3 regions of the Streptomyces sp. NPDC005863 genome follow, and region 1 is predicted to be linked to each of the others. Evidence: riboswitches for the same ligand, from Rfam matches in the RefSeq annotation. Region 1 holds a riboswitch; each other region holds the start of a gene.
What was found. A riboswitch is a leader RNA that binds a small molecule or an ion and turns the genes downstream of it on or off. The one in region 1 is predicted to bind thiamine pyrophosphate.
Positions count from the first base shown of each region.

Region 1 (4,240 bases):
GCGCGTCGGTCTTCGTGTCAATCTCGGTCACAGGCCCAGGGTATCTCTGGCCGGGGGCCTTGGGCGGATGGCGGGGGCGGACGCCTTCTTCTGACGCCCGCCTCACAGGACTGTCTTCTTCAGACGCCCGCTTCAGAGGGCCGCCTTCTTCAGGGGCACCGACGCGTCCACCACCAGGGCCGGGTCCAGCGGCGTCGACGACTCGATGAGCCGGCGGCCCTGGGCCAGGTCCCTCGGGCGGCCCACCGCGAGGACCGCGACCAGGGCGCCGTCCCGCAGCCAGCACACCGACCAGGCCATGCCCGTCGGGTCGCCCCGCCACACCAGCTCGTCGGCGCCCTCGTGGTGGCCCGCGTACTGCACGAAGCGGCCGAACTGCTCCGACCAGAAGTACGGCACCGGGTCGTACGGGGCCGGCGTCTCGCCGATGATGTTCGCCGCCACGGTGCGCGGGCCCTGCAGGGCGTTGTCCCAGTGGTGCACGAGGAGGCGTTCGCCGTACCGCGCGGAGGGGAAGGACGCGCAGTCGCCGACCGCGTACACGTCGGGCGCCGACGTGTGCAGGCGGTCGTCGGTCACGACCTCGCGGTGCGCACCGAGCTCGATGCCGGAGCCGGTCAGCCAGCCGGTGGCGGGGCGGGCCCCGATGCCGACGACCACGGCGCCCGCGGGCAGCCGGGTGCCGTCGGCCAGGACGACCGCGCCCGGCTCGACGCGGGCCACGCGCGCGCGGGTGCGCAGCACCGCTCCGGAGTCCGCGTACCAGCCCGCCATGGGGGCCGCGACCGCCTCGGGGAGCGCCCCGGCGAGGGGCCGTGCCGCGGCCTCCACGACGGTGACCGCGCAGCCCGCCTCGCGCGCGGCCGTCGCGAACTCGGCGCCGATCCAGCCCGCCCCGACCACCACGACGTCGTGCTGCTCGGCGAGGACCGGGCGCAGCCGCGCGGCGTCGTCCAGGGTGCGCAGCAGATGGACGCCGGGCACGCCCTCGGTGCCGGGCAGCGTGATGGGCTCGGCGCCGGTCGCAAGGACCAGGACGTCGTAGCCGAGGGGGCCGTCCGCGGTGTCCAGGGCGTGGTCGGCGGGGCGGACCCCGGTGACCGTGCGGCCCAGGCTCAGCTCGATGCCGAGCGCCTCGAAGTCGATGTCGAAGGCGGAGCCCTCCGCCTTGCCGAGCAGCACCGCCTTGGACAGCGGCGGCCTGTCGTACGGCTGGTGCGGCTCGGCCCCGACGACGGTGACCGCGCCGGTGAACCCCTGCTCGCGCAGTGCCACCGCGGTCTGCACGCCGGCCATCCCCGCGCCGACGATGACGACGCGCCGCTCCGACTGCCCCTGATTCGCGCTCTGCCTCTGCTGGTCGCTCACCCGATCACTGTAGGGCGGCGGGCAAGAGCGCCCGCAGGCGCGGGGCAGGAGATCTCTGACACACCGTCACCGCCCGTACCCGGACGGCTCCCCTACTGCCGCGCGGGGCGACGGGCTAGGGTGGCCGGTGCAGAGCACTCGCGGGAGCCCGGACGCACCGGGCTGAGAGGGAGGCTGGGACGGCCTCCGACCGTACGAACCTGATCCGGGTCATGCCGGCGAAGGGAGGGGCTGGACGCCCATGCATCCACCACAGACGACACATCCCCGTACGACCGCGTCGTCCGCGACCTGTGACGTCCTCGTCGTCGGGGGCGGTGTCATCGGCCTGGTCACGGCCTGGCGCACCGCACAGCGCGGGCTCTCCGTCGCGGTCGTCGACCCCGAGCCCGGCGGCGGCGCGGCGCGGGTCGCGGCGGGCATGCTGGCCGCCGTCACCGAGCTGCACTACGGCGAGGAGACGCTGCTCGCCCTCAATCTGGCCTCCGCGCGCCGCTATCCGGCCTTCGCCGCGGAGCTGGCCGAGGCGAGCGGGCGCGACCTCGGCTACCGCGCGTGCGGCACGCTCGCCGTCGCGCTCGACTCCGACGACCGCGCCCACCTGCGCGAACTGCTCGCCCTGCAGCACCGTTCGGGTCTCGAGTCGCAGTGGCTGAGCGGCCGCGAGTGCCGCCGCCTTGAGCCGATGCTGGCGCCGGGTGTGCGCGGCGGGCTGCGCGTCGACGGCGATCATCAGGTCGACCCGCGCCGGCTCACCGCGGCGCTCATGGTGGCCTGCGAGCGGGCCGGTGTGGTCTTCCACCGCGCCCGGGCCGAGCGCCTGTGCGTCGTACGCGACCGGGCGGCCGGGGTGGTCCTCGCGGACGGCACCGAGCTCGGCGCGGCGCAGACCGTGCTCGCGGCGGGCAGCCTCAGCGGGCGCCTCGCCGGCGTCCCGGACGACGTCCTGCCGCCGGTCCGCCCGGTCAAGGGACAGGTGCTGCGGCTGACGGTGCCGAAGGCGTACGCGCCGTTCCTGAGCCGCACCGTGCGGGCCGTGGTGCGCGGCAGCCACCTCTACCTCGTACCGCGCGAGAGCGGCGAGCTCGTCGTCGGCGCGACCACCGAGGAGCTCGGCTGGGACACCACGGTCACCGCGGGCGGCGTGTACGAGCTGCTGCGGGACGCCCACGAGCTGGTGCCCGGCATCACGGAGCTGCCGCTCACCGAGACCCTCGCGGGGCTGCGGCCCGGCTCGCCCGACAACGCGCCGCTGCTCGGTCCCACGCGGCTGCCCGGCCTCCACCTGGCCACCGGCCACTACCGCAACGGCGTCCTGCTGACGCCGCTCACGGGGGACGTGATGGCGCACGTGCTGACCACCGGTGAACTGCCCGAGGAGGCGCGCCCGTTCACCCCGCGCCGCTTCGACGGCGCCGCCGCCGAGAGCCCCGCACCCCTTCCGCCCCGCCCGCAGTCCTTCACGGAGCAGCCCGTATGAGCACGCCGTTCGCCGTTTCCGTCAACGGAGAAGCACGGGAGGTGGCCTCGGGCACCACGCTCGACGCCCTCGTCGCCACGCTCTCCACCGCGCACTCCGGTGTCGCCGCCGCCGTCAACGAAACCGTCGTCCCGCGCGCGCAGTGGCCCCGCACGCCGCTCGCCGAGGGTGACCGCGTCGAAGTACTCACCGCCGTCCAGGGAGGCTGAACCATGGCAGACGACCCCTTCGTCATCGGCGGGCTCACCTTCTCCTCGCGCCTGATCATGGGCACGGGCGGCGCGCCGAGCCTCGACGTCCTCGAGCGCTCCCTCGTCGCGTCCGGCACCGAGCTGACCACGGTCGCGATGCGCCGCCTCGACCCGGGCGTGCAGGGTTCGGTGCTCTCCGTCCTCGACCGGCTCGGCATCCGCGTCCTGCCCAACACAGCGGGCTGCTTCACCGCGGGCGAGGCCGTCCTGACCGCACGTCTCGCGCGTGAGGCGCTCGGCACGGACCTGGTGAAGCTGGAGGTGATCGCCGACGAGCGCACCCTGTTGCCCGACCCCGTCGAGCTCCTGGACGCCGCCGAGATCCTGGTGGACGACGGCTTCACCGTGCTGCCGTACACCAATGACGACCCGGTGCTCGCGCGGAAGCTGCAGGACGTGGGGTGCGCGGCGATCATGCCGCTCGGCTCGCCCATCGGCTCCGGGCTCGGCATCCGCAACCCGCACAACTTCCAGCTGATCGTGGAGCACGCGCGCGTGCCGGTCATCCTCGACGCGGGCGCGGGCACGGCGTCCGACGCGACGATCGCCATGGAGCTGGGGTGCGCGGGTGTGATGCTCGCCTCCGCGGTGACCCGGGCGCAGGAGCCGGTGCTGATGGCGGAGGCGATGCGGCACGGCGTGGAGGCGGGGCGGCTCGCGCACCGGGCCGGGCGGATCCCGCGGCGGCACTTCGCGGAGGCGTCCTCGCCCGTGGCGGGCATGGCCCGGCTCGATCCGGAGCGGCCGGCCTTCTGACCTCGGTCCGGAGCGGCGGGCCTGCCGACCTCGATGGCAGCGGCCCGTACGGTGTGGGCGGGAGCGTCACAGCTCGGCTGCAGTCCCGCCCGGAAGCGCCCGGGCCGCTGGAGGCGTCGGCGGCGCCTCGTAGACTCCCCTGCGTGGACACGACCCTTCAGGACCCGCTCGTCGGGCAGCTGCTCGACAGCCGTTACCGCATCGACGGACGCGTCGCGGTCGGCGGGATGGCCACGGTCTACCGGGCCGTGGACACCCGCCTCGACCGCGTGCTCGCGCTCAAGGTGATGCATCCGACGCTGGCGGCCGACGCCTCCTTCGTCGACCGCTTCATCCGCGAGGCGAAGTCGGTGGCCCGCCTCTCGCACCCGAACGTGGTCGGCGT
Region 1 covers NZ_JBIAII010000003.1:161,841-166,080, forward strand. Annotated here, with positions in the region: gene ACFYO9_RS13105 (Rv2175c family DNA-binding protein) at 1-31, opposite strand, end outside; gene ACFYO9_RS13110 (FAD-dependent oxidoreductase) at 133-1,368, opposite strand; TPP riboswitch at 1,499-1,612, shown strand; gene thiO (glycine oxidase ThiO) at 1,610-2,848, shown strand; gene thiS (sulfur carrier protein ThiS) at 2,845-3,057, shown strand; gene ACFYO9_RS13125 (thiazole synthase) at 3,061-3,855, shown strand; gene pknB (Stk1 family PASTA domain-containing Ser/Thr kinase) at 3,999-4,240, shown strand, end outside.

Region 2 (4,240 bases), on a different contig from region 1:
GACGTGCGCGAGGAGGATCGCCCAGACCGTGGTGTCCAGACGCACCCCCCACAGCTCGTCGAAGAGCCCGCCGCGCCCGATCAGCGCGAGGAACGCGGTCCCGACGACGACCGTGGGCAGCACGAACGGCACGGTGACGACCGCCCGCAGCACCTGCTTGCCGGGGAAGTCGAAGCGCGCGAAGACGTACGCGCCGGGGAGCGCGATCAGCAGCGTGAGCGCGGTCGAGGCGAGCGCCTGCCAGGTGGTGAACCACAGCACGTGCCGGATGTCGGACTGCCCGAGGACGTCCACGATCCGGCCGAACCGCCAGCCGCCGTCGATGTGCAGCCCGCGCGCGACGATCGCCGTGACCGGGTAGGCGAAGAAGAGCGCGAAGAACGCGACGGGCAGGGCCATCAGGCCGAGCCGCGCCGCACTCCCCGGGCCGGCGCCCTCGCGGGGCTTCGCCTTGGCCGCTACTTCAGTACGAGCGAGGTCCACGACTTGATCCACGGCTCGCGATTGTCGGCGATCTTCTTCGGATCCATGGTCTGCGGCTTGTCGACCGTGACGCCGTGCTCGGTGAAGAGCGCGGGCAGCTTCGCGCCCTCGCGCACCGGGTTCACGAACATGTTCAGCGGCATGTCCTCCTGGAACTTCCGGCCCGCGAGGAAGTCCAGGAGCGCCTTGCCGCCCTTGGTGTTGCCCGCGTGGCTGAGCAGGCCCGCGTACTCCACCTGACGGAAGCAGGTGCCGGTGGCGACGCCGGTCGGCGCCTCCTTGGGCTGCGGCTTCCCGTAGAGCACCTCGACGGGCGGCGAGGAGGCATAGGAGACGACGAGCGGCCGGTCGCCCTTGGCCTTCTTGCCGCCGGCCGACCCGGAGAACTCCTCGTTGTAGGCCTGCTCCCAGCCGTCGACGACCTTGACGCCGTTGGCCTTGAGCTTCTTCCAGTAGCCTTCCCAGCCCTGGTCGCCGTACTTCGCGGCGGTGCCGAGCAGGAAGCCGAGGCCGGGCGACGACGTCGAGGTGTTCTCGGTGACGAGCAGGTTCTTGTACGCGGGCTTCGTCAGGTCCTCGAAGGACTTCGGCGGCGCCAGCTTCTTGTCGGCGAAGTACTTCTTGTCGTAGTTCACGCAGATGTCGCCGCTGTCGACGGGCGTGACCCGGTGCTTGTCCCCGTCGACGCGGAACTCCGGCTTGATCTTCTCCGCGCCCTTGGCCTCGTACGGCTGGAAGAGCCCGTTGTCGAGCGCCCGCGACAGCAGGGTGTTGTCGACGCCGAAGAAGACGTCGCCCTGCGGGTTGTCCTTGGAGAGGATCGCCTTGTTCACGGCGGCGCCCGCGTCGCCGTCCTTCAGGACCCTGACCTTGTACCCGGACCGCTTCTCGAAGTCCTTCAGCACGTCCTTGGAGACGTTGAAGGAGTCGTGGCTGACGAGGGTGACGGTCTTGGAGTCGGTCTTCCCCGACCCGCCGTCGGAGCTGCCGCACGCGGAGAGGGCGACGAGCCCGATGCCCACCGCCACCGCGGTGGACGTGACCTTCTTGGTGGTGCTCACTGGATTTCCTCCTGGGTGACCAGGAAGAGACGCGGCCCTGCCCGCGGGCCGGGGGCACGCGGGCAGGACGCTACAGCTTGAGTGATGCCCGAACTTCCTACCCAGAATGACCTGGGCGAGGTTCAGAGGGTCTGCGGCCCACCTGTCCAAGGTGCCGCACTCTCAGCGCTGTGGCGCTCCCCTGTCGGAATATGCAGATGTGTGTACGAGGCGTACGCCCGCACGCCCGTCAGACTACCTCTCGGCCGCGGCGAGCTGGCCGCACGCTCCGTCGATCTCCTGGCCCCGGGTGTCCCGGATGGTGACCGGCACGCCATGGGCGGCGATGGCCTCCACGAACGCCTTCTCGTCCTCGGGCCGCGAGGCGGTCCACTTCGAGCCCGGCGTCGGGTTCAGCGGGATCAGGTTGACGTGCACCGGCTTGCCCTTGAGCATCCGCCCGAGCCGGTCACCACGCCATGCCTGGTCGTTGATGTCCCTGATCAGCGCGTACTCGATGGAGAGGCGACGGCCCGACTTCGCGGCGTACTCCCAGCCCGCGTCGAGCACCTCGCGCACCTGCCAGCGCGTGTTCACCGGGACGAGGGTGTCGCGCAGCTCGTCGTCCGGCGCGTGCAGCGAGATCGCGAGGCGGCACTTGAAGCCCTCGTCGGAGAGCCGGTGGATGGCGGGCACGAGCCCCACCGTCGACACCGTGATCCCGCGCTGCGAGAGGCCGAGGCCGTCCGGCTCCGGGTCGGTGAGCCGGCGGATCGCGCCGGTCACCCGGTTGTAGTTGGCCAGCGGCTCGCCCATGCCCATGAAGACGATGTTGGAGAGCCGCGCGGGCCCGCCCGGGATCTCGCCGTCCCGCAGCGCCCGCATGCCGTCCACGATCTGGTGCACGATCTCGCCGGTCGACAGGTTCCGGTCCAGGCCGGCCTGTCCGGTGGCGCAGAACGGGCAGTTCATGCCGCAGCCCGCCTGGGAGCTGATGCACATGGTGACCCGGTCCGGGTAGCGCATCAGGACGGACTCGACGAGCGTCCCGTCGAAGAGCCGCCAGAGCGTCTTGCGGGTCGTGTCGTCGTCACAGCTGATGTGCCGCACCACGGACATCAGATCGGGCAGCAGCGCCTCCCGCAGCTTCTCGCGCGCCCCGGCCGGGATGTCGGTCCACTCGGCCGGGTCGTGCGCATACCGCGAGAAGTAGTGCTGCGAGAGCTGCTTGGCGCGGAACGGCTTCTCGCCGGTGGCGGCGACGGCTTCCTTCCGCTCGGCGGGCGTGAGGTCGGCGAGGTGCCGCGGCGGCTTCTTGGCTCCGCGGGGCGCGACGAAGGTGAGTTCTCCGGGTACAGGCATGGTCCTTCCAGTGTCGCAGACATACGAGGAGGGGCCCGCCGCCCTGTGGACAACGGACCCCTCACCCACGAACACGCAGGTCAGACGATGTGCACCTCAGCCTGACCCGACAAAGAGAACGAGCAGCAGCCACACCACGGGCGCCGTCGGAAGGAGCGAGTCCAGGCGGTCCATGATGCCGCCGTGGCCCGGCAGCAGCGTGCCCATGTCCTTGATGCCGAGGTCCCGCTTGATCATCGACTCGCCGAGGTCACCGAGCGTCGCGCTCGCCGCGACCGCGAAGCCGATCACCAGGCCCTGCCACCAGGCGCCGTCGTCGATGAGGAACTGCAGACAGAGCGCGCCCGCCGCCATCGCGAAGGTGACCGCGCCGACCAGGCCCTCGCGGGTCTTGCCGGGGCTGATGCGCGGCGCCAGCTTGTGCTTGCCGAAGCGCCAGCCGATCGCGTACGCCCCCGTGTCGCTGACCACGGTCAGGAGCAGGAAGGTGAGCACCCGGTACGGGCCGTCGTCGGCGGTGAGCATCAGCGCCACGAACGTCGCGAGGAACGGGACGTAGAAGGCCGCGAAGACCCCCGCCGTGACGTCCTTCAGATAGCCCTCGGGCGGCTCGGTCATCCGCCAGACGAGGACCGCGAGCGCGGTGAGGGCCATCGCGACCCACGCACCCTCGGCCCCGCGCACGTAACCGGCGACGACCATCGCCGCGCCACCCACCGCGAGCGGCACGAGCGGCGCCTTGATGCCCTTGCGCTCCTCGAGCCGCGAGGTGAGCTCCCAGAGGCCGACGACGACGGCCACCGCTATGACGCCGATGAAGACGGCCTTCACGATGAACAGCGACGCGACGATCACCGCGCCGAGTCCCACACCGACTCCTATGGCCGCCCCGAGGTCGCGGCCCGCGCTCTTCTTCTGCGGGGCGGCCGGGGCCGGCTGCGGCTGTGGTGCGCTGGGCATGGGCTCCTGCGAGGGCTCGTCACGGTACAGGGGGCCGCCCGTCCGAGTGGCCCCCCGGCCGTCGTCCTGGTGTGAGCCGGTCACGGGTACGTCGGGCACGATGGGCATGGGCTGCGTCTCGGACGGAAACAGCGCGTCCTGCGCATCGTACGCGGGACCTGGCGGGGTCGCCCCCTGACCGGGTCCCTGGTCGGGCGGCCCCCAATACCCGGCTCTGGGCGGCGCCCCCCAGGAAGAGTCGTTCACGAATCGGTTCCCTGATTCCTCGGACTCGAGCCTCAGACTTCGAGCAGCTCGGCTTCCTTGTGCTTGAGCAGCTCGTCCACCTGCGTGACGTACTTCGCGGTGGTGTCGTCGAGCTCCTTCTCGCCGCGGCGGCCCTCGTCCTCGCCGAT
Region 2 covers NZ_JBIAII010000001.1:116,545-120,784, forward strand. Annotated here, with positions in the region: gene ACFYO9_RS00430 (ABC transporter permease) at 1-483, opposite strand, end outside; gene ACFYO9_RS00435 (thiamine ABC transporter substrate-binding protein) at 459-1,544, opposite strand; TPP riboswitch at 1,621-1,737, opposite strand; gene rlmN (23S rRNA (adenine(2503)-C(2))-methyltransferase RlmN) at 1,779-2,885, opposite strand; gene ACFYO9_RS00445 (phosphatidate cytidylyltransferase) at 2,982-4,091, opposite strand; gene frr (ribosome recycling factor) at 4,124-4,240, opposite strand, start outside.
Region 2: it holds a riboswitch for thiamine pyrophosphate, as region 1 does, so the genes downstream of both, ACFYO9_RS00435 (thiamine ABC transporter substrate-binding protein) here and thiO (glycine oxidase ThiO) in region 1, are expected to answer to the same signal.

Region 3 (4,240 bases), on a different contig from region 1:
GCACCCGTCCTCGCCGGGGCGGCCGCCGCGATCTTCCTGCTCGTCGGCTACATCCTGAAGATGCTCACCCCGGAGCCCGCCTTCGCGGACACCCTGCTCACGGTGGGCTGGCTGTTCGGCGCGCTCACCGCCGGGGGCATCCTGGTCGCGGCGGTCGGTCTGCTCCTGACCGCTCTGCGCAACGGCTCCACCTCGCTCCAGGCCGAACTGCACGGCGAGCGGTACGAGGAGGTCTCCCGCGCCAGAGAGGACTGGGGCCGGGCGCTCCTCGAACGCGGCGTCGTGCCGTTCCTCCGCGAGGCGCTGACCGACCCGGGCGCGGCTCCCGCCGCCCGGACGTCGGCGTCGGGTTCCGGGGCCGGGGCGGGCGCCTCCGGCGGTCACGGCCGGATGCCGCAACTCGGTTATCACCGGCCGGGGTTCAGCAGCCCGGAGGGTGGCCCGGCCGCGGGTTCGCGGCCGAGCTACTCGAGCCCCGACTTCTCCAGCCCCGATTTCGGCGGGCCCGACCACAAGCCGGAGTAGCGGGCCCGGGTCCGGGTCCGCTGTCGAAGTGTCGCCGCCGGCGAATGGCGAGCGGTGACGCTCGGGGAGGCGTCGTCCAGGTCGGACGCGCAGGGGAGGCGCGCCGACGGCGACAGGACGACGACGCCAGGTGGGCGGTTTGCCCTGCGCAGGCCGCGGTGGGCGTGGTGGAACGTGGTGGGACGCCACCGGCCGGGTGCCGGTGGCGTTCCGTTGCGGCTGCCGCGTCCGTTGCGGCTGCCTCGTCTCTTGCGGCTGCCTCGTCCCTTGCGGCCGGCCCGCCCGCGCGGTCGGTCAGTCGGCGATCGGCAGGTAGACCCGGTTGCCCGCCGCCACGAACTCCTTGGACTTCTGCTCCATCCCCGCCTCGATGTCCGCCTCACCGAGATCGCCGCCGTGCTGACGCCGGATGTCCTGCGAGATCTTCATGCTGCAGAACTTCGGCCCGCACATCGAGCAGAAGTGCGCCGTCTTGGCGGGCTCGGCCGGCAGCGTCTCGTCGTGGAACTCCCGTGCCGTGACCGGGTCGAGGGCCAGATTGAACTGGTCCTCCCAGCGGAACTCGAAGCGCGCGTCCGAGAGCGCGTCGTCCCAGTCCTGCGCGCCCGGATGCCCCTTGGCGAGGTCCGCCGCGTGCGCCGCGATCTTGTACGTGATGACACCGGTCTTCACGTCGTCCCGGTTGGGCAGGCCCAGGTGCTCCTTGGGGGTGACGTAACAGAGCATCGCCGTGCCCCACCAGCCGATCATCGCGGCGCCGATGCCGGAGGTGATGTGGTCGTAGGCGGGCGCGATGTCCGTGGTCAGCGGGCCGAGCGTGTAGAACGGCGCCTCCTCGCAGATCTCCTGCTGAAGGTCGATGTTCTCCTTGATCTTGTGCATCGGGACGTGCCCGGGGCCCTCGATCATCGTCTGTACGTTGTGACGCTTGGCGATCGTGTTGAGTTCCCCGAGCGTCCTGAGCTCGGCGAACTGCGCCTCGTCGTTGGCGTCCGCGATCGAACCGGGCCGCAGCCCGTCACCCAGCGAGTACGTCACGTCGTACGCCGCGAGGATCTCGCAGAGCTCCTCGAAGTGCTCGTAGAGGAAGCTCTCCTTGTGGTGCGCCAGACACCAGGCCGCCATGATCGAACCGCCGCGCGAGACGATGCCGGTCTTGCGGCGCGCGGTGAGCGGCACGTACGGAAGGCGCACTCCCGCGTGCACCGTCATGTAGTCCACGCCCTGCTCGGCCTGCTCGATGACCGTGTCCTTGTAGATCTCCCAGGTCAGCTCCTCGGCCTTGCCGTCGACCTTCTCCAGGGCCTGGTAGAGCGGCACGGTGCCGATCGGCACGGGGGAGTTGCGCAGGACCCACTCGCGGGTGGTGTGGATGTTGCGGCCGGTGGACAGATCCATGACCGTGTCGGCGCCCCACTTGGTCGCCCACGTCATCTTGTCCACCTCCTCCTCGATGGACGAGGTGACCGCGGAGTTCCCGATGTTGGCGTTCACCTTCACCAGGAACTTCTTGCCGATGATCATCGGCTCGATCTCCGGGTGGTTGACGTTCGCCGGGATCACCGCGCGCCCCGCGGCGACCTCCGCCCGCACGACCTCGGGGTCGAGGTTCTCGCGGATCCCGATGAACTCCATCTCGGGCGTGATCTCGCCGCGGCGCGCGTACGCGAGCTGCGTCACCGCCTGCCCCTCGCGGGCGCGGCGCGGCTGACGGGGGCGGCCGGGGAAGACCGCGTCGAGGTTCTTGAGGCCACCTCGCGGTGAGGTGTGCTTGAGCCCGTCGTCCTCGGGCCGGGGCGGCCGTCCGACGTACTCCTCGGTGTCGCCGCGGGCGATGATCCAGTTCTCCCGCAGCGGCGGCAGACCGCGGCGGACGTCGGTCTCGGCCGACGGGTCGGTGTACGGACCTGAGGTGTCGTACAGGGTGACGGCCTTGCCGTTGGTCAGGTGCACCTGGCGGACCGGCACGCGCAGGTCGGGGCGCGAACCCTCGACATACGCCTTGTGCCAGCCGATGGACTTCCCGGCCTCGTCAGCTGCGGCGGTGCTGTTGTCGCTGCTGGAGGCAGGCGTGCGTGCGTCCGATGTGGTCATGAGACCTACTCCCTACGCCGGCATTACCCGGTAACAGGTTCGGCGGTCGACGCAGCGGATCCCGTACGGCTCGTGCACATTCGTGCCGTTTCGTACGGAGGTCAGCGCCCTCTCAGCCCGGTGCTCCGAGCTCCCGCGATTGCAAAGGTGGCTCCACGCTAGCGTCATGTCGGGCGCGCTGAACAGAGGGCCCCCTCCGTTCTTGCGATGATCGGGCAGTGACCACCACAGAGCCGCCGCTCCCGCCGCCCTCTCACCCCCCATCCGGACACCCCGCCCCCGTCCCACCCTCCGACCGTCACGCCACGCCCCCTGAACACGGTCACGGCGTGCACGGCAACGGAGATCATGGCGGGCATGGAGACGGCGGTCACGGCGGTCACGGCAACGGAGGTCACGGCCACTCGCACAGTCACGGTCCGGCCGCCCCCGTCTCCCAGCATCTGCGCAAGGTCATCGCCGCGATCCTGATCCCCTTCGCCGCCGCGGTCGTCGTGGGCCTGGCGGTGCTGTGGCCGGGAGGCACACCCGGGCACGAGCGCACCGGCGTCGGCTTCGACCGGCAGACCCAGTCGGCGAAGGTCACGAAGATGCAGGAGCTCCCCTGCAAGGACCTCAACCCCTCGCAGACCCCGCCGAACGGCGACACCTCCACCGCCGAAGGCCAGTCCGCGCAGTCCCGGGCGGCGGGCACCTGCAAGCGGGCCACGGTCGAGGTCACCAGCGGCGACGACACGGGCCGCACCTTCACCGAGATCATCCAGCCGGACTCCCCCCGGCAACTGAAACAGGGTCAGAAGGTGGTGGTCGCCTACGAACCCAAGGCCCCCGAAGGCCTCCAGTACTCCGTCACCGACGTGAACCGCAAGCTCCCTATGGCGCTGCTCGCCGGCATCTTCGCCCTCGCCGTCGTCGTGGTGGGCCGGCTGCGCGGCGTGATGGCCCTGGTCGCCCTCGCCATCAGCTTCCTGGTGCTCACCTTCTTCATCCTGCCGGCCATCCTGCAGGGCTCGAACCCGCTGGTGGTGGCGGTGATCGGGGCGAGCGCCATCATGCTGATCGCGCTCTATCTCTGCCACGGCCTCACGGCCCGTACGTCGGTCGCGGTGCTCGGCACGCTCATCTCCCTCCTCCTGATCGGTTTTCTCGGCTCCCTCTTCATCGGCTGGGCCTCGCTGACCGGCAACACGGACGACAACACCGGCCTCATCCATGGCCTGTACCCGTCCATCGACATGAGCGGCCTCCTCCTCGCGGGCGTCATCATCGGCTCGCTCGGCGTCCTCGACGACGTGACGGTCACCCAGACCTCCGCCGTCTGGGAACTGCATCAGGCCAACCCGACGATGGGCTGGCGCGGCCTCTACCGGGCGGGCATCCGCATCGGCCGCGACCACATCGCCTCGGTCGTCAACACCCTCGTCCTCGCCTACGCGGGCGCCGCGCTGCCCCTCCTTCTGCTCTTCTCCATCGCCCAGTCCAGTGTGGGCACGGTGGCCAACAGCGAATTGGTCGCCGAGGAGATCGTGCGTACCCTCATCGGCTCGATCGGCCTGGTCGCCTCGGTGCCGGTGACAACCGCGCTGGCCGCCCTGGTCGTCTCGGCGGACCGCACATCCGG
Region 3 covers NZ_JBIAII010000007.1:249,633-253,872, reverse strand. Annotated here, with positions in the region: gene ACFYO9_RS24930 (hypothetical protein) at 1-525, shown strand, start outside; gene thiC (phosphomethylpyrimidine synthase ThiC) at 820-2,619, opposite strand; TPP riboswitch at 2,612-2,766, opposite strand; gene ACFYO9_RS24920 (YibE/F family protein) at 2,838-4,240, shown strand, end outside.
Region 3: it holds a riboswitch for thiamine pyrophosphate, as region 1 does, so the genes downstream of both, thiC (phosphomethylpyrimidine synthase ThiC) here and thiO (glycine oxidase ThiO) in region 1, are expected to answer to the same signal.